DNA from 2 places in the Cytobacillus sp. ABV4_503 genome. Region 1 is predicted to be linked to the other one. Evidence: riboswitches for the same ligand, from Rfam matches in the RefSeq annotation. Region 1 holds a riboswitch; the other holds the start of a gene.
The links. A riboswitch is a leader RNA that binds a small molecule or an ion and turns the genes downstream of it on or off. The one in region 1 is predicted to bind ZMP and ZTP.

Region 1 (13,126 bases):
GAAAATTCAACTGAAATACGAACAATTAGTACATATTAACTATTAAACATTCGTAATTCATCAATATTAATCCATAAAAAAACCTCCAGTATTAAACTGGAGGCTCTAATCATTATGCTGCTTTTTTGGCTTCAGCAGAAGATGATTGGCTGTTATTCTTTATGGCAGCAGCAGCCAGACCGATCAGACCACCTGCGATAGCTGGGACAATCCAGCCTAACCCCACATCATATAAAGGAAGGATCGCACTGAATAGGTCATTGATTGGCGCAAACGCAATGCCTGCTGCATTCAAACCATCAAACAAACTTACCACAAATGTGAATAGCATGCTTCCCTGATAAACTTCTTTCTTTCCTTTAAAGAATGGATGCAGGAAAGTAAGAGCCATTAATGCAATGGCCAATGGATAGATTCCCACCAAGACAGGGACGGAAATGGCGATAAGCTGGCTAAGGCCAAAGTTGGCAAAAACCGCGCTGAATATTGATAAAATAATGACGAACATTTTGTAAGAAACTCTTGGCATCAGTTTATTAAAGTATGAAGAACAAGCGGTAATTAACCCGATGCTGGTTGTCAAACATGCACCAAAAACAATGACACTTAAAAGCAGCATACCAAATGAGCCAAAGTAATGGGAAGATGCACCAGATAGAACAGCACCCCCGTTATCCAATGCTCCAAGACCGCTGACACTTGAAGCCCCAATAAATGAAAGCGATGTATAAATGACTGCTAAAAGACCTGAAGCAATCACACCAGCCTTCGCAATGGATACCATGATATCCTTCTTAGTTACTGCGCCTTTTTCCTTCACAGCATTTACAACGATAATACCGAATACAAATGCTGCCAGAGCATCCATTGTCAGATAGCCTTCCTGAAACCCTTTAAAGAACGCACCATTCATATAGGATTCAGTCGGAGCCTGGAATGCTCCCATTGGATTAAAGAAGGCAGCGCCGATTAAAACTGCGATTACAATTAGAAGAATCGGTGTTAAATATTTTCCTACGATATCAACAATCTTTGAAGAATTCAAAGAGAAAAAAGCGGTAATTCCAAAGAAAATAATTGAAAATACGATTAAGCCAACTGATCCGCTTCCTTCTGATAGATATGGCTTAATTCCGATTTCGTATGACACTGTAGCTGTTCTCGGAATGGCAAAAAGCGGTCCAATTGATAAGTACAGGGCCACTGTGAATCCCAGTCCGAACAATGGATTGACACGGCTCGCCAGTGATTGCAGATCACTTTTTCCCGAGAAGCCCAAAGCCAGTATACCAAGAAGTGGCAAACCTACACCTGTCATGATGAAGCCAGCGTTCGCTGACCATACATTCGTTCCTGCGGATTGGCCAAGCATCGCAGGGAAAATTAAGTTTCCTGCCCCAAAAAATAAGGCAAAGAGCATAAAACCAACTGTCACAATATATGAGAATGGTATTTTGCTGGTCATTTCAATTCCTCCTATTAATCTGTCTGTCTAAATGATTCTTATTTTATTAAATTTAAATTTTCTGAAATATTATAGCGCTGTAACATTATTATTTTTGTACGCTAGTAATATATTGCATAACTCAAGATAACATATTCAAAATACTTATGCAATATATCGCACAAAACTTTTTGTCGAATCATGCGATATATTGAATTTTTCAAGATACTTCTATATACTAAATTTATAATCTATTGGAAATAACTATAATTTCACAGATAAATTGCATGAAATGAAAAGGTGGTTACAGCTATGCCGATACCCTCCAATTATTCATCACCTACCCGTGTGTCAGCCAAGGATCGCGCCTTCTCCCAAATCCAGGAGTGGATCATTGACGGCACACTCCAGCCGAAAGAAAAATTGAATGATGCCGATCTTGCCAAAGCGTTAGGCGTCAGCCGAACCCCCATCAGGGAAGCTCTTCAGCTGCTGAATGTTCAGGGGTTCGTCGAAATGTTTCCCGGAGTTGGAACGCAGGTCACTTCAGTTAATCCTGAAGATATTAGTAAAATCCTGCCCCCATTAGGCGTATTGCAGGCACTTGCTGCAGAATTGGCAGCTCCTGTTATCAGCCAGGAAACGATTAATATACTTAGGGATATTAATCATAAATTCGCTAAAGCTCTAATTGCAGGAGATACCTTCACAGCTTTGAAGCAGGATGAGAAGTTTCATAATATTATTATAGATCTTGCTCAGAATCCTTATATTTCGAATACAGCTTCCATGCTTCAGGCTCATGTCATGCGGCTTTACTACAATAAAACAATTATATTGAAAGAGCGTTCTATAGAAGAACATGAAGATATATTAAAAGCATTTGAACAAAAAGACAGAGAAAAAGCCGGACACATTGCACGTGTCAACTGGCTTAGGGCAATTGACGAGTACTACTCCGAGGAAAAATGATCAAACGGAAAAAGCAGCCTCCTTCGGCTGCTTTTTCCGTTATCCTAGCTTTTATAGATAATTTCATCGATAATCCCGTATTCCTTTGCTTCTTCAGCAGTCATGAAATAATCGCGGTCCGTGTCCCGCGCCACTTTTTCTGCAGGCTGGCCAGTTCTTTCTGCAATAATTCCATTAATATGCTCCCTCAGTTTTAAGATCCTCTTCGCCGAAATTTCGATTTCGGTTGCCTGGCCTCGAGCACCGCCCAGAGGCTGATGAATCATGATTTCACTATTCGGCAGGCTGTAGCGTTTTCCTTTTTTTCCTGCCAGGAGAAGCATAGCTCCAAATGATGCGGCCATTCCTGTGCAAATCGTTCTCACATCAGGCTTTATATATTGAATCGTGTCAAAGATGGCAAACCCTGCAGTTGTCGAACCGCCCGGACTATTAATATAAAGAGAGATATCCTTTTCAGGAGATTCAGCTGCAAGAAATAGCAGCTGGGCAATCACACTATTGGCAACCACATCATTAATTTCTTCTCCTATCATGATAATCCTGTCTTTTAACAGCCGTGAGTAAATATCATAGGAACGTTCTCCCTTGCTTGACTGCTCAATTACATATGGTATTGCTGTCACCTGTATCCCTCCAGTTCATTGCGGATCTATGCCGCCATGCAGAGAGTATTAGAAGGAGATGGAACTGGCAGTACAGGCTTCTTTGCTTGGCTTTCCAGGGATCGCAGGAAAGGTATGGTTTTTACCAGGATGGACGGATCTTCCGCAGCCACAGATTGCTGCAGCAGATGAAAAAGCTTTTCTTCTTCATCATTTGCAAAAGAATCCTCAGTCTCATCTTCAACTGGGTGCTGTAGCTGCTTCCGAGCACGGTTCAGCGAGGACTTCACTGCAAATTCAGTGGTCTGCAGGATATCCGCAATCTCTTTTGTTTTGTATCGAAACCCTTCCTTCAGCGTAAAAATAACAGCCTGCTTTAATGTCAGACGGTTAATGAGATGGCTGATTGCTTCTCCTCGATCGGTGCTGTAATTCTTCATTTCACTTTCAGGCGACTCTTCCAGCTGCTCCCGCTTTCTGTTTCGAAGAGTATCCATCCAGCAATTATAGGCAATCTTCTTCAAAAGAGCCTGATTGATATTCTCCGGAGAATAGCTTTTATAAGCGCGGATGATTGCCTCATGGGCAAGATCGTCCCCATCCCAGCTGCTCTGTGCAAGAAACCGGCTATAACGCTGCAGTGAAGGATAGATATCTGCAATACATCTTTCCTTCTGCTCTAAGAAATCCCTTGATTCAGCCTGAACTTTCCCTTGCTTCATAAACCTGTTCACTCCTTTAATACATCTCTGCTTCTATAACGGAATAAGAGAACTAAAAGATACGGGGTAATTATAATTTATTATCATTTTATTCTAAGGATAGCTGATATTATCCTGCTCATATACTTTTTTTGATTTCAATCCAAAAAAAAAGCCCCAATCCCATTGGAATTGAGGCTGCAGTTTTATATAATTCGTGACGTTACAATGCCGTCAATTTGATTGATCTGTTCAAGCAGTCCAGGGACCACTTCGCCATTGACTTTATTATCGATATCGATCATGGTATACGCATATTCACCGCGGCTGCGGTTCACCATGTCTGCGATGTTCAGCTGGTAGCTTGAAATGGCAAGCGTGATTTGGCCGACCATATTTGGGATGTTTTTATGAAAAGCAGTGACACGCCGCTTGCCTGTGTAAGGAAGAGCAGCATTTGGGAAGTTCACTGAGTTTTTAACATTGCCTGTTTCAAGGAAGTGCTTCACCTGTCGTGCTGCCATGACAGCGCAGTTTTCCTCAGATTCTTTTGTTGAAGCGCCAAGGTGCGGAATTGCCACAGCGTTTTTCATTTTCAGGACATTTTCATTTGGGAAGTCTGTAATATACTTGCCCACTTTTCCGCTCTCAAGCGCTGCTGCCATATCTGATTCATTCACAAGCTCTCCGCGTGAGAAATTCAAAATATGAACACCATTCTTCATCATGCTGAATGTATCTTCATTGAACATTTCCCTTGTATCATCGGTTAATGGAACATGTACAGTGATATAGTCGGATTCTGCAAACACCTGCTCAATGGTCATGGCACGCTGAACATTGCGGGACAAGTTCCAGGCCGTATCAACTGAAATGAATGGATCAAAGCCTATAACATCCATATCAAGTTCAAGTGCATCATTGGCCACAAGTGCCCCGATTGCTCCCAATCCAATTACACCGAGAGTTTTCCCCTTAATTTCTTTTCCGACAAATTGCTTTTTCCCTGCTTCTACAAGCTTTGGAATCTGGTCTCCTTCATCTTTCAGCGTTTTGGTCCAGGCGATGCCGGCAAAGAGATTGCGGGATGACGCCATTAAGGAAGTAAGCACCATTTCTTTTACTGCATTTGCATTGGCACCAGGAGTATTAAAAACAACAATGCCCTGCTCAGTGCATTTCTCAACCGGGATATTATTTACACCCGCGCCTGCACGGGCAATTGCTTTTAATCGATCGCCCAATTCCATTGAATGCATATTGAAGCTGCGAAGGACAATCGCATCCGGATTGCCGCTTTCATTATCGATTGTAAATTGATCCTTGTTAAACACCTCAAGACCGCTTGACGCAATCGCATTCAATGTTTTAATCGTCTTTACTCTGTCTAACGTCATGGTACTCACTGGATTCTCCCCTTTTCAACTAACTTTGTCAGATTTTAAAACAGAAAGAGGCAAGGGTAGAATCCCTTACCTCTGCCCAGGCGAACGGCTTCGACACTATGTGCTCCCTCGCGGTGATCCGCGTCTCGCCAGTTACACATAGCCTTTTCGGTTTTTTAAATCTTATCAAAGTCTTCTGAAAACTTCAACCCTTTAAAGCGCTTACATTATTAAAATTATTTTTTATTTTTTTACAGTATATTTTTCTTATTTTGTACATATGCTTTTGAAGTTAGTAATTGGAATAACATTTTCCTTTCAGCTGTATGCATATTAATTGCTGGTATTCTGTTCTAAGAAATGAAGCATTTTATCTGGAAATAAAATTGGACTATCCGAAAGTAATTATCAATAAACTGTTTCCCTTCACCTCTCTCCTTTATCAGATTCTGCGAAGTTCTGTAACTGCTGCTTCTGGGGAACATTCATACTCGCCAGAATACTCGACAAGCCCAATCTCGCAATTTTTGCCGATTTTTACATTTTTCCCTCTTACGACAAGAGCTGCTGTGCCTTCGAGTTCGATGTCATCCCCTTCAATTAAATCTGCCTCCAGCTTCAAGGGAAAGATGGATTTGATTAATTTAAATAGGGTCTCTCTATGCTGTGTCACTTTAATTATTCTGCCGCCAATCTCTTTCGCTTTACTGTCTCCAAAAAGCTTAATATCAATCGTTTCTGCATTCAGTAAACCTTCTACTGAAAAAGTCCCTTCAGCACTGAAGATTTCCGCTTCACAGTCTCCCTCAATAGATACTTTTCCATTCACATCGATTACATCGCATTTTACAGAGCCTCCAATAGAGGATTTCCCAGCGACCTCAAGCTTTTGACAGCTGACGGCTTCAGAAATGGCAGCCGAGCCATTGATAATCAGGGATTCAGCTTTAACAGCTCCGTGGATTTTTGCTGCACCACTGATCTTTCCTTTTTCGGTTTTTACGTTTCCATGGACAGTGCCCGTACCGTTACAAAGGAATCTCTCGCATTCAATATCACTGTTTACAGTTCCCTTGCCATTTAATTCAACCTTTTCAAATGAACCTCCATTAGACGATCCAACTCCATTAATAATTAAGTTCCCTAGCGTTTTCATATTCACAGCAAATTTTCCCCCTATGCCAATTTGGATTTTAATTCCTCTGCACAATGTTCTATCGATAAAGTGGCTGCCACTTTTGTTCCTTTTTCAAGCAGGACTTGTTCCCCGTTAACCGAAACCAGGCAGCTGGACATTCCAAGTTTGCGAATAAAGCAAATAACAGCTTTTGGCTGCTGCAGGATACTTTGATGATCGTTCAATAATTGAAGGAGCATTTTCCCTTCCTCTATATGGATATCTCCCGATTCAAGCAGGATGGAAAGTATATAAAGCTTCAAAATCTCATGGTAATTGAATTCTTTAAGCTCCCCCTGAGTTTCGAGAAAGATATTCATAACCGGTTCAGAAGCTATCCCTTTAGCAATCAGACTTTCCTTTGTCATCTTCAGATGTGAAGCATTCAGAGAAAACACATCTGCCAGCTCATCCAGCGAAAGGCTATCCTTCATCTTTTGTATTTTATCGACCCGCTCCAGAATTTTCTCTTTTGGGAAAAAAGTCTCCTGCCCTGTAAAGGTTGATTTTCTGACAAACCAATCCTCCGGTATCAGGCTTTTCCTTTTCCACCGATAAAGCTGCCCATAAGAAATCCCAGTTAGATCAAGGACTTCTTTTTTTGAAATTAATTCATCGCTCAATTCCAGGACTCCTTTCTAATGTTACCATTGTAACATAACACTGTTACGTTATAATGTTGTTTTATTCATTTTTTTCTGATATTTTTCGACAAATTTATGGTTTTGTACCGTGAAATCAATCCTGGAAGCTCTTCCATCAACAAAACAATGTTCTATTGACACAAAAAGACCTGGTTCTCTATAGAACCAGGCTTCACATCATTCATATATTTTTAACAGATTATACTGCTTTCCAAGATACTGATAATTTTGCCTGCGGTACATTTCCTTTGGAGTATCTTCTCCATCTGCAACAAGGATGATGGTTTTATCCTTAAACTGATCCATCACCGCTTTCTGCAGGCGGCTGCCGATGCCCTTTTTCTGAAAATCCTCATGGACCATCAATCCATCAATTTCAGCTGTTCGTTCCTTGATAATGACATCAACAGATCCGGCAGCTTTCCCTTTATAGTATGCAATATGCTGCTGAATGCATTCATCGCTGTAATTTCTAAGATGCTGAGCTTTCTTTTTCTCTGCGAAATTTCCCCCATATACCGAATCCTGCTCATACTGGAATTCCAGATAATCATTCCATGTTTCATCCGTAACATTTTTGACTATGATTTCTTCCTTTTCCTGAACATCAGGAAAATCAGCCGGATGGATGGCAAATAACTCTAAGAAACCAACCGTATAATCCTCATCTTTCTGAAAAAAAGCCAGAAGCTCTCCAGAAAGCTCCTCGTCATCGGGAAAATAAAACCTTACATGCTTTTGGCCATATTTCTGATGAAAATCTCTTAAATATTGATGTGCCTCCTCAAACTCTTGATCAGAAGGCATTCTTTTAAAAACAACAAAGTTGCTGTCATACTGAAGGAGCATGTCAGGATTATGGTTGTGAATAAATAGTTCATTTTCCAGAACGGTGTGTCCCGGTTTATAAATATCATGAAAAGTGATCTTGTCCATCGGTATCTCCTAAAATAGCAAACACTTTAGTTTTGCAAGTATTTATATTCTTTATCTGTAATTAGCACATCATGGCAGCGCATTAAATTATTCTTTAATTCCAGAGGGGTAATGCTGTTATCATAAGCACACAGGGAAATCAGACCCTGTTCAGAAATGACCTTGTCAATTTTCTTTTCATACGCTTCCACTAACGGAATATAGTCCTTCACGTTTCCCCATTCAACCAGGCCCCATGTAAAAATCTTTGTACCGCTTTCCAAATAAGGATGTATGTTTTTGAGAAAAAAATTCAACACTGTTTCAGGATTAAAATCCCCGTTCGAATAATAAAAATCAAAGTTATTCGCGAAGTGGACTCTCTTTAATTCCTCTTTGTTTAACAGCTTTCTTATCTCTTTATCAATCTGAAGGAAATTACGGTCGTTCTCCACAAATAAAACATGGCTGCCGCTTTTGGCACCTGCAGATATATAAGAGACTGCATTTTGAAGATAGCAGTCTCTTTGATCGAATTGATAAAGGATATGGCCGCCGTTTGACCTTTTAAGATTATCCATTAAATCGATTAACCATTCATTCATTAAAATTACCCCTTATAATTCAAAGATGTTTGATTTATCTATCCACCTTCATATCATGTATTTTGGAATATCCGTTTTCTAATCTTTATCAAATATTTCATCAAGTTTATCTGCATAAAAGGTAATCGCTTTTTTATATTGCAAAACTTCTGGGTCATCAGAGGTTTCGGCCACACACTTTAGGAGCAGCTCCATGGCCTGCCTATGCTGGCCTAAATTATGGAGCGTCATGGAATAAAACACCTGGATTGCACGATTAGCCGGAAACTGGGAGATCCCTTTTTCGAACACCATCTTTGACTTTTCATATTCCCCAAGTGTCCGGTATGTGCTCCCTAGACCCAAAATAGCACCTTGCAGATCTGATTCAGGAAGCCCAAGTTCGATCGCTCTTTCATAATAAGAAACAGCCTTCGATTCCTCCCCTAAAACGTCAAAACTCCAGCCGCACTGATAATGAATAACTGGGTTTAAGGGATACTGTTCAGCCAATTTTATAAGCAGAAGGTTGGAATCTTTGTATTTTCCGAGATTGCGAAGTACAATCGCTTTTTCTAAGTCCGTGCTCATATGTACCTCCGATCAGCGCTTTCTTTCTATTATATCTAAAAATTGAAAATAATGGTTGGTAAGGCTTCAACTTTTCTGCAAAAATTGAATTATGACTCTCTGCACCGTTCTTTCACTTCAACCGCAGTGATTTCGTCAAACATGACCTTCTCAAGAAACCCATCTTCCATTTCCAGATAAATTTTTCTGCTGATGCTATCCAGCCTGTTTACCCTCCCTGTGTATTCGCAGAAAAATCCACCACGCCAAACCTTTACTTTTAGAAAAAAGGCAAATTCCATTGCATAGTGAATTTTGTTTTCATAATCCTCCAATTCATATTCATCAATAAGCGGCTTGTTTTGTGCCATTTGTTCAGTTTCCAATTTTCTTAACATCGCCCGGTGTTCCGGCATGAAATGGGCTGGCAGCCATTTTATTTTCCCTCTGTCTTTTAGCGGCATAGTAAATCCCTCCATCTTCTATTATAGAACATTTGTTCTGTATTTAAACCAGTAAAGCATAAAAAACTCAAGCTGGTTCATTTGGATAATAAAAGTACGAGTGGTAAAATAATCTTTAACTCTCTAAAAAGATTGGTGAAACAATGAAGCAGCTCCCTATAAAACACCGGTGGCTCGGTCGATTGCTTGCATCCGATCCCGGGCTTATCCGATTTCAAAAAGCTGGACGGGCCACTTTAAGTTTAATGGCTTCAGTCTTTACGACTTTGCTTATCATGCAATTGGCTGGCGCTGGTGCTAAAGCCGCTCTCACTCCGGCGATCGTGTCCGGAATGGCTGGCATGCTTGGCATCATGATTGTGATGGATGACTCTAAAAAAGGTAAGATGCTCACAACTGGCCTGCTTGGAATTTCTGCCATGGCGGGGGTATCGATTGGTTCACTATTGGCGGGAAGCACGGTCTTTGTCGATATTGCAATGGTGCTGTTAATATTCTTAAGCTTTTATTTAACCCGCTTTGGCGTACGGTATTTTTCTCTATGCATGATTGCATTCATGACACTTTATTTTTCATCTATCCTAAAGTTATCAGGCAGTCAGCTTCCATCCTTTTACTTCGGCATCTGGATAGGGGTCGCGTATGCTTTCCTGTTCAATTTCATCCTGTTTCAGGACACCGCGAAAAACCTGAAAAGAAGCATTCGCTCCTTTCATTTCCAAAGCAATTTTACGTTCAACCTGTTAATTGAGGGGATGAAAGCCAAGGAAATGACTCCCCAGCAGCGGGAGGAATTGCGGAGAAACGTGCTGAAGCTCAGGGAATACGCAGTAATGGTTTCAGAGTATGTAAATGATGAAGATGTTCAAAAATTATGGCCAGGGCTGACCTCTACTCAGCTGAGGTTATATATATTTGATGCAGGTATGCTGATTGAAACACTGACAGACTCAATTCGAAGCTTAAAAAAAGCGAATGCTCTTGAAATTGATGAGCTGAGAAAACTCCTGGTTTGGGTAACCCGTTCTCTTCGCGATGCTGAAGTTCTTGCCCAGCAATATGAAGAACAAAATCTGCGTGAAGCAGAGCTTGCTGTACAGGCCCTTCGCCTGCTTATTATTGATTTGTTCAGCCGGGAAGACAAACCTGCTGGATGGCTGTTTTTGATCAGGCGAATCGAGTCCATTGCGAACCATGTAATCGAGGGCGGCATAACCATACAGCAGGCACTTCATAAAGTGAAAGACAATGAGATTAAATCATCCGATGAGGCAGCTGAAGGCGAAAATGAAGATGAACCATCTGAAGAAGATAAGGGCATCAAGCCTTCCACTAAAAAAGCTTTTCAGGCATTGACTGCTGCAATCATTTCCATCATTGCCGGCCAGATTCTTTCGCCTGACCAGCCTTACTGGGTTCTTTTAACCGCTTTTATAGTTTTGCTCGGAACCGAATCAATCGGACGCATTTATACGAAGGGTTTTCAGCGTTCGGTTGGAACAATTATTGGAGCAGTAATAGGATTTACACTTGCAAGAGTTGTCAGCGGCCATTCCGTCCTGGAAATTGCGCTGATTTTTGCAGCAGTTTTTTTCGCCTTTTATTTGTTTGAGGTCTCCTATACGTTAATGAGCATGTTTATAACGATGCTGGTTGCTTTTATGTATGACCTTTTACTGGGTGGAATTACATTTTCCCTTATCAGTTCAAGGGTTATCGATACAATCGCCGGTGCCGGCATTGCATTCGGAGTTTCCTTATTTATTTTCCCAAAGAAAACGAAGGAAAAAGTGGCGGATACCATAAATGATTACCTTCAAGAACTGAAACCGTATGTCACTGAGTATGTGCGAAGCTTCCGGGAAGATGTGAACGTTAAGGAGCTTTCAGGCAAAGGCTTCTTATTGGATCAAAAACTTAAAACCATAAACGTTGAAGCGCAATCCTTGATAAAGAAACCCGGATCCCCGCGCCATGCTGATGTTAACAGATGGATTACATTATTTTCAGCCATCAATTACTATGCAAGACACCTTGTGGCTTCCTCCTACCGAAAAGGATTTGACTATCCCGATGAGCTGGTCGATGTTTTCATAAGGATTGAAGAAAAGCTTGAACTAAATATTGAGACATTAATGGACCTGATTAAAGACAGCGGAGACGGCATGCTTGTTTATAGTCTTGAAAATGAAAGGGAACAAATTGAACGATTGGCACCGGCAAGGCAGCAATCCCAGCGAGATTTGATTCATCATCTTTATTTCGTCTGGAGAATCAACAAAGCGATTATCGAATTGGCAGAAGACCTTGGTGCAGGGAAGGAGCAATAGTGCTCCTTCTTTTTTATGCTCTTTCAGGACCAATAATAGATTAATACATTCCCAATATACCTCAAAAATGAGCGATGCACTAAATGCATCACTCTGACTTTGTTTTTGTTATTTTGAACAGCCGTAAACCATTCAAGGTTACGCCAGAAAAAATGATATTATATAAAAAAGGACTCGGATTGCTCCGATTCCTTTTATTTCATTACTTCCTCTTTCAATTTTATCAATAATTCATCCGAATTCTCCGCTGCAATCAGTTTCCCGTCTACAAGGGCATAGGGTGATTGCCTGCATTCTTTGCATCTGCTCTGACATTCGTATTCTTTATAGTTAACACTCTTCTGGCTCAGAAATTGATTAAATGCAGCAACACTCTCTTCTTTTAAAAAAGCATCCAGATTCCGCTGACAAAATTCAATCGAAGCCGTTTTTTGCTTTGAGAATAGTTTGTTGATGAGTTTCACCTGATCAAACTTCCTTCTGATTTTTCTTTAAAAGCTCTAATGGCAGTATATATTGTTTTCCATTCCCCTTCCTGCCTATATCGGGGACTTTATAATTATATCGAATCTGCTGCCCCTCTGTCGTCTCTATTGCTTCATTTCCAACAATTTTAAATAAAGTCTCATATGCAAACCTGTTAGTATTTTATTATACATTATTAATGAGGGGAACTGAATCGATTTACCTGTTAATTCAGATGGTTCAAATGTTTAATTGCACATAAACTGATTTTCTTTTGAATGCCGCTTTAAATTCTTATAGATTCCATGGCGACTGTTTTCTTACTGCTGCTCTCATTTTTGTCTTCAAGACCTTCACAAAAAAACAGGAAGAGCATTCCACTCTATCCTGCACAGCCAGAATCTTAATTTTACTTATTACCCTCTACATTTCTTCTCATTTTCATTAAAACATCGTCAACAATTCTCAGCTCTTCTTTCGTAATACCTGATGTGACGATCGAGTGAAATTCCTCTGTGATTGGATATACATGCTCGCTGAGATTTTTGCCGTTTTCTGTTAGATAGACATTCAGAGATCTGCTGTCCTCTTTATTCATGCTTTTATTGATAAATCCTTTCTTTTCAAGACTGCTCAGCATTCTGGTAATGTTGGATTTATCTTTATCCAGCCGCCTGGCGATTTCATTTTGGCTTAATCCGTCTTCTTCCCAGAGAAGCATAAGAATAAGGTTCTGCTCAGGGGCAATATTTAAATGGGCTAATTTAGTCTTAATATAGCTTGTTAAGTTCAGGTCTGTCTGATGGATCTTAATGCTTATATAGTCATTAAATCTGGTTTTCATTTAAAATCCCCTATCCTTTTTATGGT
Region 2 (16,550 bases), 240 kb from region 1:
TTCTTTAGGGAAATTGCAGCAAATCCATTAAGTTTCAGTATACATTAATCAAATCAAATGGAGGCTTCCAAATTGCTAAAAAACAAAAAAATAAACAGGGCTTTTTCAATTCTGGGAATGGTCATAGCCATCGCTGCAGCATATAGTGTACTTGTCTTTTTAAATAAGGGTGAATCCAAGGTGCAAAAAACCTCGGCAAATGCGGAAACATCCGAACAGGATTTAATGTACGATGATTTAGGAGACTTCATTGCCTCCAATCATACTTTTTATAATGAAACACTTGGATGGGGGAGAGACCGTAAAGTCAGCTGGACTAAACAAAGGGAGCAGGCTGACTTAATCGTAAACTCACTAAAGAAAATATCAGCGGAGAATGAGGATTTGCAGACTGATCTGAGCACAATAGCACGGCTGGCAGAAACTGTGCAGTCGGGCACTAAGGAAAAGGATGTTCTAATTAAATTGCACCGATATTTTCATGATCTGGATATTGGTTTTAATGACTATAAAGACACAACCGATTATTTTGATGTAACTGAGTATAAGGGAGAAGGCTGATAAACGAGTGACAAGTTTTTTTCTTGACACCTTACCGTAAATAAGGTAACATAGTGATTGAAGTATTTGAGGTATATTGTTGAAGTCGTTAATTCACTTGGAATGTTCGGCAGCCGAACCTTCTTTTTTGTGAAACTGCGGCTTTTTATTATGTTTTATGCTCTTTAGGATTTTGAAAGAGTAAGCATGTGTTTGTAATTAAGAATAATTTGTGTGGACAGCTTAAAGCTGAATTTTCTTCTTAATCATCTTCTATAAACCAGACACTTCTCCGTATTTTTACTTCAGTAAGTTTCTTACCATTTAATATTAAAATCTCAGAGAGCATCTAAGAGTCGGAAAAGATTCCGGCCAACCTGATTCCCACTGGCGCGGTCTAGGAGCCGCAAGGATGGAAGAGAGGAAGGGCTTTCATTGTTTTAGGTAATAATTAAATAACTCAAATATATCATTTATAAGGACAGTGTTTGCTGTCCTTTTTTATTATTTTGCAAAAAACACGAACGATTTAATAAGTTTCAGTTTAATCATTTGTGTTTTTGTGGTATGATGTATACATAAGAATAGCTTAACAAAATCGCAGTGACTGACGACAATGCGGAATGAACCGCAGGGGAGCTGCGTCTATGTATAGCCGGTCGTCTGGGCAGAGATAAGGGATACCCTTGTCTCTTTTTTCATAACAAAATGGAAAAGCCCGTCAGCCGAATAGGTGCTTTTCCTATAGGAGGAATATGCATGGAAAAAAAGATTATTCTTGATGGAATTGTTGTGGCAAAACATGTGAAAGACCAATTAAGAAATCGAATTGAAGAATTGAAGGGGAAGGATGTCGTCCCTTGTTTGGCCACTATTTTGGTGGGAGATGACCCTTCTTCTGAAACGTATGTAAGGATGAAGGGAAATGCTTGTGAAAAACTTGGCATTTTATCAAAACGTATCCATATGTCAAAGGATACAACAACACATGAACTATTAGAGAAGATTGCAGAATTAAACGATGATCCTTCTGTACATGGAATCCTTCTACAGCATCCCGTCCCTGGACATATAGATGAACGAAAAGCTTTTGAAGCAATTGCTATTGAAAAAGACGTAGACGGTGTTACAAGCCTTGGATATGGACAGACTGCATTCGGATTTGGTGAATATCCGTCTTGTACACCTGCAGCTATTTTGGAAATTATGGATTTTTATAATTTGAAGGCTGAAGGTATGCATGCAGTAGTCGTAGGCAGAAGCCCGATCCTTGGCAAGCCGGTCTCTGCCCTTTTACTCAATCGAAACGCAACAGTCACTACGTGCCATTCATATACCCAAAATCTGCCCCAAATTGTAAAGCAAGCTGATATTGTAGTAGCAGCTGTAGGAAAACCTAACTTCATCAAGGGTGAATGGATTAAAGAAGGAGCTATTGTCCTTGATGCCGGATATAATGAAGGAAATATTGGGGATGCAGAGTATGACAGCTGTTTTGAAAAGGCGTTTGCCATTACCCCCGTACCTGGAGGAGTTGGACCTGTTACGATTTCCATGCTTTTGAAACATACTGTTCATGCTGCGGAAAAATCGCTGAAATACAAGGGAAGCATAAATAGTTCATTTATCCCTAAATAAAAATTGATCTTTAAAAGGATTGACTTATAACTGGGTGTCGTTTATTATTAGGTTAACGCTGTAAAGTTCGTTATATACTTTTTGGATAAGTAGTCGTAGCTGCAAAGAAATGTAGGCGATCGTTCATCCTCATTTCTGGCAGCTGCGACTTTTTTATGTTTAAGTTTATATGGTACATTATAGTGAAAAACAATTTATTGGGAGGCAACACAAATGAACACAGGTAAAGTTAAATGGTTTAATGCAGAAAAAGGTTTCGGATTCATCGAATCTTCAGAAGGTCAAGATGTATTCGTACACTTCTCCGCTATCCAAACTGAAGGTTTCAAAACTTTAGAAGAAGGTCAAGACGTAACTTTCGAAATCGTTGAAGGTAACCGTGGACCTCAAGCTGCTAACGTAACAAAAGCATAATTTGCTTAAAATGAGGTGATGCATGTCTAATCATGCATCACCTTTTTATGTTTGCTTATCCACTTTGTAGCCTTCAGCATTCCTCAAAACAGATCTTCTGCAATAACTGCTTTTAGGAATATGTATTTTTCATTTCACCCAATTAAAATACTTCACTTACAAAAAGTTTAAAAATAGTGCAAACGGAAATGTAAAAAAGAGATACAAACTGGAAAGCCTAGTAAAGTGTCCATGTCTTTATACAAAAACAATCTTTCAGTACCTAATAAGATATGCAATTCAAGGAGGAACTTATATTTTGACAACTTTTTCAGATTTTGGCTTAAGTAATGAAATAGTAAAAGCCCTTTCCAATATGGGCTTCGAGGAACCAACACCAATTCAGGCACAGGCAATTCCAATCGGAATGAAGGGTAAGGACATGATTGGCCAGGCGCAGACTGGAACTGGAAAAACCACTGCTTTCGGTGTGCCGCTGTTAGAGCAGATTGATTTAAACGAAGGTATTCAAGGTCTTGTCCTTGCACCAACACGGGAGCTTGCTGTACAGGTGGCAGAAGAATTAAACCGTATAGGACAGGTAAAGGGAGTCCGGACACTTCCTGTTTACGGTGGTCAGGATATCACCCGCCAAATCCGTGCGCTAAAAAAGCGTCCGCATATTATTGCTGCTACACCGGGAAGATTAATTGATCATATTGAAAGAAAAACAATCCGCTTAAGCAACATCAAGATGGTAGTTCTGGATGAAGCGGATGAAATGCTTAATATGGGATTCATAGAGGACATTGAAAGAATTTTAAGTGAAATTAAAGGTGAGCGCCAAACCCTTCTTTTCTCTGCAACAATGCCAAAAAGAATTCAGTCTCTTGCAGAAAAATTCATGCAGGAACCGGAAATGGTTAAAGTGAAAGCGAAAGAAATGACTGTTAAAAATATTGAACAGTACTATATGGAAGTGCATGAAAAACAAAAATTTGATGTACTTTGCAACCTGCTCGATATTCAGTCACCTGAACTGGCTATTGTGTTTGGGAGGACTAAGAAGCGTGTAGATGAAGTGGTGGAAGGCCTTATCAAGAGAGGCTATTCGGCTGAAGGGATTCATGGTGATATTCCCCAGGCGAAAAGAGATCAGGTTATCCGCCGATTTAAAGAGCAGACAATCGATATAATGGTAGCCACTGACGTAGCTGCAAGGGGTCTGGATATATCAGGCGTATCCCATGTTTATAACTTTGATATTCCGCAGGATCCTGAAAGCTACGTTCACCGGATTGGACGTACTGGACGTGCCGGAAATAAAGGGCTGGCAATTACGTTCGTTTCTCCAAGAGAAATTGACCACCTGAAAATAATTGAAAGTGTTACAAAGAGCAAAATGGCGAAAAAGCCTGTTCCTTCCTTTAAGGATGTTGTTGCAGGCAATCAGCAGGCGACTATTAATAAACTCATGGAAGTCATTGAAAAAGAAGAACATGCTGACTTCAAAAGAGTTGCTGAAAATCTACTTGAAGACACAGATTCTGTCACATTGCTTGCTGCAGCCATTAAATTACTGACTAAGGGCCCTGATGTAACACCGGTTAAACTAACCGCTGTGGAACCGATCCGTGTGAGAAAACCTAAAGGAGACCGCGGAGGAAGAAGATTCAGCGACAGGTCAAGAGGCGGCGGCCGGGATAGAAGAGATTTTAAAGGCGGGCGTGACAGGCGCAGTAAAAACCGCAGCAGCAGCAATAAAGGATAATGCGTACTAATATCGGAGAGAAAATGGATAAATTGATTTTTTTCCGGTACTTTTTGAACATTTTATTATAAAATTTGAGGAATTTACCCATATTAGTAAATGCAGGGTAAAAAATCACTCTGTGAGTTATAGATATTAGGAGGAAATTTACATGGCAACAGGCAAAGTAAAATGGTTTAACTCAGAAAAAGGTTTTGGCTTTATCGAAGTTGAAGGCGGAGAAGATGTATTTGTTCATTACTCTGCGATCCAAACAGAAGGTTTCAAAACCCTTGATGAAGGCCAAGAAGTTAACTTTGACATAGAGCAGGGCCAGCGTGGACCGCAAGCTGTAAATGTAACAAAGTTATAATTGATTGTTAAGAGAGTCCCTTTTAAGGGGCTCTTTTAATTTTGGGGTAAAATAGGGAATAAAAGTAAGTGGAAAGGAATGATAGTGATTAAAACCCTTATCTTGTCTGATACCCACATGCCAAAGAAGTCAAAACAACTGCCTGGTGTTCTGCTGAATGAACTTCTCAGCTGTGATTTAATTATTCATGCTGGGGATTGGCAGAGCGTTGATCTGTATTATGAATTAAAAAAATATGCTCCTGTTGAGGGGGTATATGGTAATACCGACAGTGATGAACTTTGCACCATATTTAAGAAAAGAATACTGCTTGAACTAAAAGGTTATAAAATAGGGGTAGTCCATGGACATGGAGAGGGAAAAACAACTGAAAAAAGAAGTATAGAAGCTTTTGATAAGGAAAATGTTGATGCTATTATATTTGGGCATTCTCATATTCCTGTAAAGAAACTCTATAATGGAGTAATCCTGTTTAATCCCGGGTCTCCCACAGACAAGCGCAGGCAGCCGAACTATTCGTTCGGCATCCTGAAAATTACAAATGAAATGACATTCAATCATGTTTTCTTCGATTCAAAGGAATAAAATGGCTTCAAATCTTGAGTGTGTTAAGATCATATTCATAATAATCTTGTGTGCCGTATGGTTCAAAACCGCATGATTTGTATAATGACAGTGCATGGTCATTTTTTGCAGCTACTTCAAGATGCACCCAGTTAACTCCCTTGCTGTTTTCCAGATTAACAGCATTGGTAAGAGCACCCCTGCCGATTCCTTTTCCCTGAAATGAAGGATCGACAGCAAAGCCGTAAATCCACGCAGCATCTTTTTCTCTTTGAATCCTGATTTTGCCGGCTTTTTCGCTTTTGTATTCAATTATAAAAGTCCTCTCATTTTCGCAATCAAAGATATTGTTATTAAAAGCTTCTGCCTCATCTTTAGGGATTTCAAAGCATGCAGTATCCAGATAATTAATGAAAGAAAGGTCACTGCCTACTGCTTGCCGCAAAGTTACTTCAGGATTTGCTGTTCCGATTTTTGTACTTTTATGGCGTTTCATTTGATACTCGGAGAATGAATAGATGCAGGGAATTGATTTTAAATAACCTTTTGCTGATTGGGAAGAGGCTGGAGCATTAATAAGCAATTTGCGTGCCAGGGCCAATTGTTTTGCTGCCTGATTGAATAAGCTGGAAAAGATGCCCTTTCGTCTATGATTAGGGTGAACCATTCCGCATAATTCGACAGGTCCTCCAAAATTATATAAAGCAAGGTAACCTAATAAATTCCCGCTGTTATCATATTGGAAATAGTCATTTTCATTACCGGCAGGTCTCGACTTCAAGGTATCCCAGTTTAATTTTAAATTAATATTTTCGGTCTCTTCGCATATATGCTGGAGAGAATGGATTTCGAATAATTGTTTTTCTGTCAGCACTCAGGCGGCCTCCTGTATAAAAGAAATGATAAACCAATAATATAAGAAAAAGGATCAAACGAATAGTCCTAAAATTCAATCCATTTGCATTGTAATTGAAATTATGTAAATAAATTTAGCTATATGTTAGGATTGTATGGAAAAAGGGGGAGAATTAATGAAGAAATTCACAGTGATGTTCCATAAGGAAGACAATGTACAGCCGATGGCTGTTCAAAAACTAAATGAAAATGACTTTGAACTATACACGGAAGGCGGCACAAGGCATTTATTTGAATTGAACTCAAATGTTGGATATTTTATATTTTTTGATGCTGTCGATAAGGAAGGTAAGGAGTCTTATCTGGTTCTCCAATATGAAGGAGAATCGGAAGAACCCAGTGCATGCTTTGCTTTTGAATTAAAGGATTTCTATCAATTCACAGCTCTTTATTTGAATGATCTTGACTTTAATGAAGGAAATAATGTGGATAGGGAAGAAGAAGCTTATACACCGATACAGCATTTGGCACATTTAATGTATCACATTATTGAAGAGGGGAAAAAAATTCAGTAATAAAATAAAAGAGCAGGGGGGCCTGCTCTTAATCTTGTGCTTGAGAAAGGTTCTCTCTGCAGAAAGCTGAAACCGTTTTTTCTTCCTCTTCATCTAAAGCGAAATCCAAAATGTTTCCTGAATGACTTTCAATAAAATGATAATTAAGAATCCTCTCATCTTCTCCATTTTTATAATAAAGCACTCTTAACTTAATGTCATTCTCTGAATATAAATCATCGTCTTCATCTACGTCGATATCTAAAAAGTATTCATAGCGGTCACCCGTTAAAATGCCGGTCGGATCCTGTATGTACTCAACCGTATAGCTTGTAATGTTCATGGTCTTCACCCTTTCTTTCGCTGCTGTACATGTCATTATACACTTTTCCCAGATTGGTTTAATAGTATTTATCAATTTTTTGCCATGGTTCTATGGCTGCTGTGTGAGTTTAGAACTTTTTGACAGAACCCTTAAAATATGTTATACTAATTTTAGTTAAAAGAATATAATATTGCCCATAAACACTTGTTATATAGAGCCAGTGGTTCGTCACTTTATATAGCAAGTGATTTTTATTTTGGGTAAGGGTCTTACTCTTTGGGAGGTGCCTGATTATGGCAATGGGATTTGGCAGAAAAAATTTGGAAGAAATCAAGGTTGAAGAAGTAAAGATCTGGGAGTGTACATCTGAGTCTTGCAACTGCTGGGTAAGGGACAATTTCAAAAGCAGCCAGGTACCTATTTGTCCGATTTGCAAAAGTGAAATGAAAGAAACGACTAAAGAATTGCAAGTCGTTAACAATAACAGCATCTTTTCTAAATAATTGTAAGGGCGATGACATCGCCCTTTGTTTTTTGCTGATTTTTTCTATTGCGCTTGTAAGCACATCATCAAAAAAATCCCTTAGCGCATTATCTCATATTCCACTGACTTCTTCTCGGCGTTTACCCCTTTTCCCTCGGGCCTGGGCAACATAAAATGACTTTCAAAATCCATACATTTCACCCTATTTAGCTTTATAAGTATTAGAAAGGGGAAACCTTAGTTCAATTGCCCTTCCTTCAAAGGTAAAGTATATGTTTGTCCATGATGAACAAAATAATGGAAACGTGCTAAACTGGATGTGGAAGAATGTCAAATTTGCTTTGGTTTCTTGGATTAGTGCTCATTAGCATTGGCCTTATTTATATAACTTTTATTAAAACTGAATTCCGGTATAATCTTGCGGTTTATTTTTTCGTTATGGGACTTTCTTTTTTAATGGAGTACATCGTTTTAATTTTAGGCGATGCCTATTCCTATTATCCGAAATTATTTTCAATTCAATGGTATGATGATGTTTTTGGTTCCAGTATTTCACAGGCTTTTTTTATTCCGAGTGTATTAATGGCAATAGCTGCTTTTAGAATGCGCTTTAAATGGATTATTTTCATAATCGCCGCTATTTTCGGGATAGAAGAGCTGTTTCTCTGGCTGGGCATCTATGAACATAATTGGTGGAAATCCTGGTTCACCCCGATCATCTTATTTGCTTCGGTTTTTGTTATTAAATGGTGGAGAAGTAGAGTTGAAGCTCCTACTTTATTTATTCAATTTATAACTGTATATATGGCCAGCACCACAATTTACCAGGGGATATCTTTTGGTTTAACGGCTATCTTGGGAACTCATCAGTATAAGATCGGGTGGTTTGAATCGCCTTATCAGGACCATATAGCTTTTAGTGTTCTTATTTGGATTATCTATGCCCTGTTGCTGACCATCATCATAATAAAGTTTTATCGATTTATATGGATGGTCTTATTATTTTTTGCCGATTTAGCTTTTCATTGCTTTATGGTGAAAATGGACATTTTAAAGATATGCACTTTTTGGAATCCTCTTTACTTTAGTGTGATACTTATGCTATTGCTGGTATTAATCAGGAAATTAAATAATTATATGTTCTCATCAAACTGAATTTTAAACTTTCAACAGGTTATGATGGTCTAAAGAAAACTTAAAAAAACAAAAACAAACTGGAATAAAGTACCACGAATAAAACGTTGACCTGAAACACTGGCGATGCTATTATTTAAGAACAGCTTTCACAACATAACTGAGAGAAAATATTTCTAAAAAGTTATTGACACTGAAGGTTGTAATTGATATAATATAAAAGTTGCTTAGAAAGATAGCGACTGAAATGATTGATCTTTGAAAACTGAACGAACATAAACGTCAACGTTAATTCTTTAGTCTTTTTTGAAAAGACAACTTATGAGCTTAATCAACTCTTATATGGAGAGTTTGATCCTGGCTCAGGACGAACGCTGGCGGCGTGCCTAATACATGCAAGTCGAGCGGACAGATGGGAGCTTGCTCCCTGAAGTCAGCGGCGGACGGGTGAGTAACACGTGGGCAACCTGCCTGTAAGACTGGGATAACTCCGGGAAACCGGGGCTAATACCGGATGATTCTTTCCCTCACATGAGGGAAAGCTGAAAGATGGTTTCGGCTATCACTTACAGATGGGCCCGCGGCGCATTAGCTAGTTGGTGAGGTAACGGCTCACCAAGGCGACGATGCGTAGCCGACCTGAGAGGGTGATCGGCCACACTGGGACTGAGACACGGCCCAGACTCCTACGGGAGGCAGCAGTAGGGAATCTTCCGCAATGGACGAAAGTCTGACGGAGCAACGCCGCGTGAGTGATGAAGGTTTTCGGATCGTAAAACTCTGTTGTTAGGGAAGAACAAGTACCGGAGTAACTGCCGGTACCTTGACGGTACCTAACCAGAAAGCCACGGCTAACTACGTGCCAGCAGCCGCGGTAATACGTAGGTGGCAAGCGTTGTCCGGAATTATTGGGCGTAAAGCGCGCGCAGGCGGTTCCTTAAGTCTGATGTGAAAGCCCCCGGCTCAACCGGGGAGGGTCATTGGAAACTGGGGAACTTGAGTGCAGAAGAGAAGAGTGGAATTCCACGTGTAGCGGTGAAATGCGTAGAGATGTGGAGGAACACCAGTGGCGAAGGCGACTCTTTGGTCTGTAACTGACGCTGAGGCGCGAAAGCGTGGGGAGCAAACAGGATTAGATACCCTGGTAGTCCACGCCGTAAACGATGAGTGCTAAGTGTTAGAGGGTTTCCGCCCTTTAGTGCTGCAGCAAACGCATTAAGCACTCCGCCTGGGGAGTACGGCCGCAAGGCTGAAACTCAAAGGAATTGACGGGGGCCCGCACAAGCGGTGGAGCATGTGGTTTAATTCGAAGCAACGCGAAGAACCTTACCAGGTCTTGACATCTCCTGACAACCCTAGAGATAGGGCGTTCCCCTTCGGGGGACAGGATGACAGGTGGTGCATGGTTGTCGTCAGCTCGTGTCGTGAGATGTTGGGTTAAGTCCCGCAACGAGCGCAACCCTTGATCTTAGTTGCCAGCATTCAGTTGGGCACTCTAAGGTGACTGCCGGTGACAAACCGGAGGAAGGTGGGGATGACGTCAAATCATCATGCCCCTTATGACCTGGGCTACACACGTGCTACAATGGATGGTACAAAGGGCTGCGAGACCGCGAGGTTAAGCGAATCCCATAAAACCATTCTCAGTTCGGATTGCAGGCTGCAACTCGCCTGCATGAAGCCGGAATCGCTAGTAATCGCGGATCAGCATGCCGCGGTGAATACGTTCCCGGGCCTTGTACACACCGCCCGTCACACCACGAGAGTTTGTAACACCCGAAGTCGGTGGGGTAACCTTTTGGAGCCAGCCGCCTAAGGTGGGACAGATGATTGGGGTGAAGTCGTAACAAGGTAGCCGTATCGGAAGGTGCGGCTGGATCACCTCCTTTCTAAGGATATTTACATGAAACGTGACGTGTTTTGTTCGTTCAGTTTTGAGAGTTCAATCTCTCAATGAAAGAGTCGTTCTTTGAAAACTAGATAATGTTAATGAAGAAGCAATAACCGAGTAATCGCCATCTTAGTTTTTTCTCTTATTTTTGTTTTAAAACAAAGTAAGAGCACAAACCATGAGGGCAATGAGAAGCAAGAAGATCAAGGAAGCGACCGAACGAGCACCGGAGCGTACGAGAGTACGTGAGGAGCACAGTGACGGAGCTGACGCAGAGATTCGCCGCTTATCATTGGCCGAAGCAGGTTAAGTTAGAAAGGGCGCACGGTGAATGCCTTGGCACTAGGAGCCGATGAAGGACGGTACTAACACCGATATGCTTCGGGGAGCTGTAAGTAAGCTTTGATCCGGAGATTTCCGAATGGGGAAACCCCCTATCCGTAATGGGATAGGATCTTTACCTGAATACATAGGGTATTGAAGGCAGACCCGGGGAACTGAAACATCTAAGTACCCGGAGGAAGAGAAAGCAAACGCGATTCCCTGAGTAGCGGCGAGCGAAACGGGATTAGCCCAAACCAGGAGGCTTGCCTCCTGGGGTTGTAGGACACTCTACACGGAGTTACAAAGGAACGAGGTAAATGAACAGGTCTGGAAAGGCCGGCCAGAGAAGGTAAAAGCCCTGTAGTTGAAACTTCGTTCCCTCCAGAGTGGATCCTGAGTACGGCGGGACACGAGAAATCCCGTCGGAAGCAGGGAGGACCATCTCCCAAGGCTAAATACTCCCTAGTGACCGATAGTGAACCAGTACCGTGAGGGAAAGGTGAAAAGCACCCCGGAAGGGGAGTGAAAGAGATCCTGAAACCGTGTGCCTACAAGTAGTTAGAGCCCGTTAATGGGTGATAGCGTGCCTTTTGTAGAATGAACCGGCGAGTTACGATTACATGCGAGGTTAAGTTGAAGAGACGGAGCCGCAGCGAAAGCGAGTCTGAATAGGGCGAATGAGTATGTGGTCGTAGACCCGAAACCAGGTGATCTACCCATGTCCAGGGTGAAGTCCAGGTAACACTGGATGGAGGCCCGAACCCACGCACGTTGAAAAGTGCGGGGATGAGGTGTGGGTAGCGGAGAAATTCCAATCGAACTTGGAGATAGCTGGTTCTCTCCGAAATAGCTTTAGGGCTAGCCTCATGTAGTAAGAGTCTTGGAGGTAGAGCACTGTTTGGACTAGGGGCCCCCATCGGGTTACCGAATTCAGACAAACTCCGAATGCCAAAGACTTATCCATGGGAGTCAGACTGCGAGTGATAAGATCCGTAGTCAAGAGGGAAACAGCCCAGACCACCAGCTAAGGTCCCAAAGTATACGTTAAGTGGAAAAGGATGTGGAGTTGCTTAGACAACCAGGATGTTGGCTTAGAAGCAGCCACCATTTAAAGAGTGCGTAATAGCTCACTGGTCGAGTGACTCCGCGCCGAAAATGTACCGGGGCTAAACGTATCACCGAAGCTGTGGATTGACATCTTTCGATGTCAGTGGTAGGAGAGCGTTCTAAGGGCGTTGAAGCCAGACCGCAAGGACTGGTGGAGCGCTTAGAAGTGAGAATGCCGGTATGAGTAGCGAAAGATGGGTGAGAATCCCATCCACCGAATGCCTAAGGTTTCCTGAGGAAGGCTCGTCCGCTCAGGGTTAGTCGGGACCTAAGCCGAGGCTGAAAAGCGTAGGCGATGGACAACAGGTTGATATTCCTGTACCACCTCTTTACCGTTTGAGCAATGGGGGGACGCAGGAGGATAGGGTAAGCGCGCTGCTGGATTAGCGCGTCCAAGCAGTTAGGCCGGTAACGAGGCAAATCCCGTTACCAAACAGGCTGAGCTGTGACGGCGAGGGAAATTTAGTACCGAAGTTCCTGATTCCACACTGCCAAGAAAAGCCTCTAGCGAGGGAAAAGGTGCCCGTACCGCAAACCGACACAGGTAGGCGAGGAGAGAATCCTAAGGTGAGCGAGAGAACTCTCGTTAAGGAACTCGGCAAAATGACCCCGTAACTTCGGGAGAAGGGGTGCTCATTAGGGTGCATAGCCCTGATGAGCCGCAGTGAATAGGCCCAGGCGACTGTTTAGCAAAAACACAGGTCTCTGCGAAGCCGCAAGGCGAAGTATAGGGGCTGACGCCTGCCCGGTGCTGGAAGGTTAAGAGGAGAGGTTAGCGCAAGCGAAGCTTTGAATCGAAGCCCCAGTAAACGGCGGCCGTAACTATAACGGTCCTAAGGTAGCGAAATTCCTTGTCGGGTAAGTTCCGACCCGCACGAAAGGCGTAACGATCTGGGCACTGTCTCAACGAGAGACTCGGTGAAATTATAGTACCTGTGAAGATGCAGGTTACCCGCGACAGGACGGAAAGACCCCGTGGAGCTTTACTGTAGCCTGATATTGAATTTTGGTACAGCTTGTACAGGATAGGTAGGAGCCTGAGAAGCCGGAGCGCCAGCTTCGGTGGAGGCGTCGGTGGGATACTACCCTGGCTGTATTGAAATTCTAACCCGCGCCCCTGATCGGGGCGGGAGACAGTGTCAGGTGGGCAGTTTGACTGGGGCGGTCGCCTCCTAAAAAGTAACGGAGGCGCCCAAAGGTTCCCTCAGAATGGTTGGAAATCATTCGCAGAGTGTAAAGGCACAAGGGAGCTTGACTGCGAGACCTACAAGTCGAGCAGGGACGAAAGTCGGGCTTAGTGATCCGGTGGTTCCGCATGGAAGGGCCATCGCTCAACGGATAAAAGCTACCCCGGGGATAACAGGCTTATCTCCCCCAAGAGTCCACATCGACGGGGAGGTTTGGCACCTCGATGTCGGCTCATCGCATCCTGGGGCTGTAGTCGGTCCCAAGGGTTGGGCTGTTCGCCCATTAAAGCGGTACGCGAGCTGGGTTCAGAACGTCGTGAGACAGTTCGGTCCCTATCCGTCGTGGGCGCAGGAAATTTGAGAGGAGCTGTCCTTAGTACGAGAGGACCGGGATGGACGCACCGCTGGTGTACCAGTTGTCTTGCCAAAGGCATCGCTGGGTAGCTATGTGCGGAAGGGATAAGTGCTGAAAGCATCTAAGCATGAAGCCCCCCTCGAGATGAGATTTCCCATAGCGTCAAGCTAGTAAGATCCCTGAAAGATGATCAGGTTGATAGGTCAGAGGTGGAAGCGTGGCGACATGTGGAGCTGACTGATACTAATCGATCGAGGACTTAACCAAAACGAAAAGCGGAGGCGACTGTTCAACTTCGAGAGACGTTGGAGAGCCGGCCATTCAAATCCTGGTTTGGGATTTGGAGGGACGGATCGAAACGGCCGAGAAGTTAGGAGCCGAAGCTAGACAAGTCAAATTTGGTTATTACTCGGAAAACTTCTTCATGCATTATCTAGTTTTGAGGGAACGAAGTTTCTTCAATTACATAGTCCGGTGGCGATAGCGAGAAGGTCACACCCGTTCCCATACCGAACACGGAAGTTAAGCTTCTCAGCGCCGATGGTAGTTGGGGGCTGTCCCCCTGTGAGAGTAGGACGCTGCCGGGCATATGAAAGAGCACCTGATGGGTGCTCTTTTTTGTGTGCTTGGATGAGTTACGGTACCCAATAGCTTATTTGGACTCTTCTTTTTAATGGGAAAATAGATATATGCGTCACACCTGTGAACAAATGCCACTTTTTCATTTTATGCTTCACTTTGGCACATATATGCGTCACTTTCACACGTATATAAGCCTAAATCGAATTATTTGTGCCACTCCTTATTTCACCGTCTGTTTTAAGTGTTATAAGCTGTTCTCTACAAAAATAAATTGTGCCAAATGTGAGATAAACTTCAAAATATACTAGATAAAAAATAAAACCTGTTAGATAAGCTCCTAGGCATGCTAGATAAACCCTAATAAGGTTTAGATAAATCCCCGAATTTGCCAGATTAACCAAATTAACTGCAACGCATACCATCATGCAAGCTCATATAGATATTTCAGCACATAATTATCTGTTTTTCTCCACCTGGTCCGAATGAATGGAATATGTATTAAAATAAAAGTTTATAAGCCTGCATTCCAAAATAAATCCCAAAGCCAATCAGTGATAAGCCAGATAATATGGAAATTAGAGCGAGAATCTTCCCGGTTAAAAATCTTCTGAAGCTGCTGGCGACAGCTGCCATCGTTATGTCCCAGATAAGAAGCCCTGTAAAAATTGCGCCGCTGTATAAAACAACATGTGCCTTGTCATACTCGGCTGCTGTTTTGGCCAGAATGGAACCATAGATGCCAAGCCAAAAAAGTATAGTTAAAGGATTTGACAATGACATGAGAAAGCCTGACATAAAAGATTTAACTTTAGATTCATTTTTGGTTCTATAGCTTGAAACTACTTTTCCCGCACTTATTAGGGTTTCAACACCTGTATAAACAAGGACGAAAAATCCAAAGCACCATAAGAAGGCTTTCATGAATGGAATCTCAAGAAAGTGTACAACGCCCAAATAAACGGCCGCCATATATATGGCATCTGCTGTCATAGCACCCAGCCCTACCAGCCAGGCATGGAAAAAGCCATTTTTTATTCCTTTATCCAACTGTGCAGCATTAATTGGACCGATTGGCGCTGCAAGCGACAGACCCAAGAAAACATAGCCTAGAAATATGCTCATAAATGTACAGCTCCTAACTGCCAAACCTGTTTGTACAAAGTCTATTCAGTGGATTGGAAGTATAGGACAACTTTTAATCCAGTGCAAGTTATGAACAGCCAATCAGCTGGCATAATCCATAAACCTTAAACCTCAAAAGTATTACATGGTTCACTTTTAAATAAAGTAAGCATAAATTTCTCATCCATGCAAAAAATAAAATGAAAAAAGCAGAGGAGAGTGTTTTTTATGGATGCAAAAAGAGTTAAGCAAATTCTTTCATCATCGGCAGATATCGAAGTAAAATATAATGGTGCTTCCGTGTGGATCGACAAGCTGAATGAGGACGGAAGGACAGCAACGGTACATTTGCGCGGTCCACTTGAAGAAAGATCCGAGGTAGAAATTGGAGAACTGACAGAATTGTAAATATGATCCTAAGCCGCCATTTTTGGCGGCTTTTACTCTATATTTCCTGATTGGATTCAATTTCTGTTCGTTCATTTAAATACTGATTCTCAGCAGAAGCAAAGTTTACTGACTGCAGGCTGATATCTTTATCGATCCCATATAGATCTTTGCCTGTGTCTTCCAGGTTTTCATGCTTTCTTTCCACATCAGCTGCCTCCTTTAATAAAGTGTTTCCGTTAGTATAAACAGAGATTTTCAATATCATGAAAGGGAAATTATACATAAAAATCCGTAATTTAATTCATCTTGAGTTCAGGGCTTTACATAGGGTACCGGGGTATAATATAATGGATATTAAGGAGGCTGATTAAATGGCGTTTGAATTGGAAGATGAGAATTTATCGTCTGAAAGCTGCTGTTCGATTGAATCGGAGCGAAAAAGTCATCATTCAGAAAAAGTTAAAAAGAATTTGACAACCCGCTTAAATCGGATTGAAGGTCAAATACGCGGAATAAAAGGACTTATTGATAGAGACGTGTATTGTGACGATATAATAACACAAATTTCTGCAACTCAGTCTGCTTTGAATAGCGTAGCAAAGCTTTTACTTGAAGGCCATTTGAAAAGCTGTGTGGTAGAAAGAATTCACGAAGGCGATGATGAGGTACTTGATGAATTTTTAGTAACTATTCAAAAGCTAATGAAAAAATAATAGGAGGTTTAATTATTATGGAAAGCGTTACTTTGAAAGTTAGCGGAATGTCATGCGGACATTGTGTAAAAGCGGTAGAAGGCAGTGTCGGCAAATTAAATGGTGTAGATAAAGTAGCAGTTGACCTTGATAATGGCCAGGTGCAGGTTCAATTTGACTCATCAGCAGTTACACTTGAACAAATCAAAGAAACAATTGACGATCAAGGATATGATGTAGAGTAATTATCGGGAAAGAACGTGTGAATAAAATGCACGTTCTCTTTTTTT

Region 2: another riboswitch for ZMP and ZTP. It lies ahead of ACXAD1_RS15935 (bifunctional 5,10-methylenetetrahydrofolate dehydrogenase/5,10-methenyltetrahydrofolate cyclohydrolase); the one in region 1 lies ahead of ACXAD1_RS14675 (phosphoglycerate dehydrogenase).

Annotation. Positions count from the first base shown of each region.
Region 1 is NZ_JBSWTH010000001.1:2,933,098-2,946,223, forward strand. It holds gene brnQ (branched-chain amino acid transport system II carrier protein) at 113-1,465, opposite strand; gene ACXAD1_RS14660 (GntR family transcriptional regulator) at 1,757-2,416, shown strand; gene clpP (ATP-dependent Clp endopeptidase proteolytic subunit ClpP) at 2,461-3,042, opposite strand; gene ACXAD1_RS14670 (sigma-70 family RNA polymerase sigma factor) at 3,069-3,743, opposite strand; gene ACXAD1_RS14675 (phosphoglycerate dehydrogenase) at 3,929-5,128, opposite strand; ZMP/ZTP riboswitch at 5,196-5,274, opposite strand; gene ACXAD1_RS14680 (polymer-forming cytoskeletal protein) at 5,550-6,263, opposite strand; gene ACXAD1_RS14685 (YhbD family protein) at 6,284-6,907, opposite strand; gene ACXAD1_RS14690 (GNAT family N-acetyltransferase) at 7,106-7,864, opposite strand; gene ACXAD1_RS14695 (MEDS domain-containing protein) at 7,891-8,448, opposite strand; gene ACXAD1_RS14700 (tetratricopeptide repeat protein) at 8,527-9,018, opposite strand; gene ACXAD1_RS14705 (YolD-like family protein) at 9,108-9,461, opposite strand; gene ACXAD1_RS14710 (FUSC family protein) at 9,644-11,791, shown strand; gene ACXAD1_RS14715 (DUF1450 domain-containing protein) at 11,986-12,255, opposite strand; gene ACXAD1_RS14720 (MarR family winged helix-turn-helix transcriptional regulator) at 12,666-13,100, opposite strand.
Region 2 is NZ_JBSWTH010000001.1:3,171,889-3,188,438, reverse strand. It holds gene ACXAD1_RS15940 (hypothetical protein) at 73-561, shown strand; ZMP/ZTP riboswitch at 1,134-1,216, shown strand; gene ACXAD1_RS15935 (bifunctional 5,10-methylenetetrahydrofolate dehydrogenase/5,10-methenyltetrahydrofolate cyclohydrolase) at 1,300-2,178, shown strand; gene ACXAD1_RS15930 (cold-shock protein) at 2,392-2,592, shown strand; gene cshA (degradosome RNA helicase CshA) at 2,891-4,342, shown strand; gene ACXAD1_RS15920 (cold-shock protein) at 4,494-4,694, shown strand; gene ACXAD1_RS15915 (metallophosphoesterase family protein) at 4,773-5,279, shown strand; gene ACXAD1_RS15910 (GNAT family N-acetyltransferase) at 5,287-6,132, opposite strand; gene ACXAD1_RS15905 (cytosolic protein) at 6,290-6,688, shown strand; gene ACXAD1_RS15900 (DUF6509 family protein) at 6,717-7,046, opposite strand; gene ACXAD1_RS15895 (cold-shock protein) at 7,286-7,495, shown strand; gene ACXAD1_RS15890 (hypothetical protein) at 7,804-8,631, shown strand; rRNA gene ACXAD1_RS15885 (16S ribosomal RNA) at 8,950-10,499, shown strand; gene ACXAD1_RS15880 (hypothetical protein) at 10,680-10,811, shown strand; rRNA gene ACXAD1_RS15875 (23S ribosomal RNA) at 10,806-13,741, shown strand; rRNA gene rrf (5S ribosomal RNA) at 13,945-14,061, shown strand; gene ACXAD1_RS15865 (LysE family transporter) at 14,555-15,178, opposite strand; gene ACXAD1_RS15860 (H-type small acid-soluble spore protein) at 15,407-15,586, shown strand; gene ACXAD1_RS15855 (hypothetical protein) at 15,624-15,773, opposite strand; gene ACXAD1_RS15850 (metal-sensitive transcriptional regulator) at 15,940-16,281, shown strand; gene copZ (copper chaperone CopZ) at 16,299-16,505, shown strand.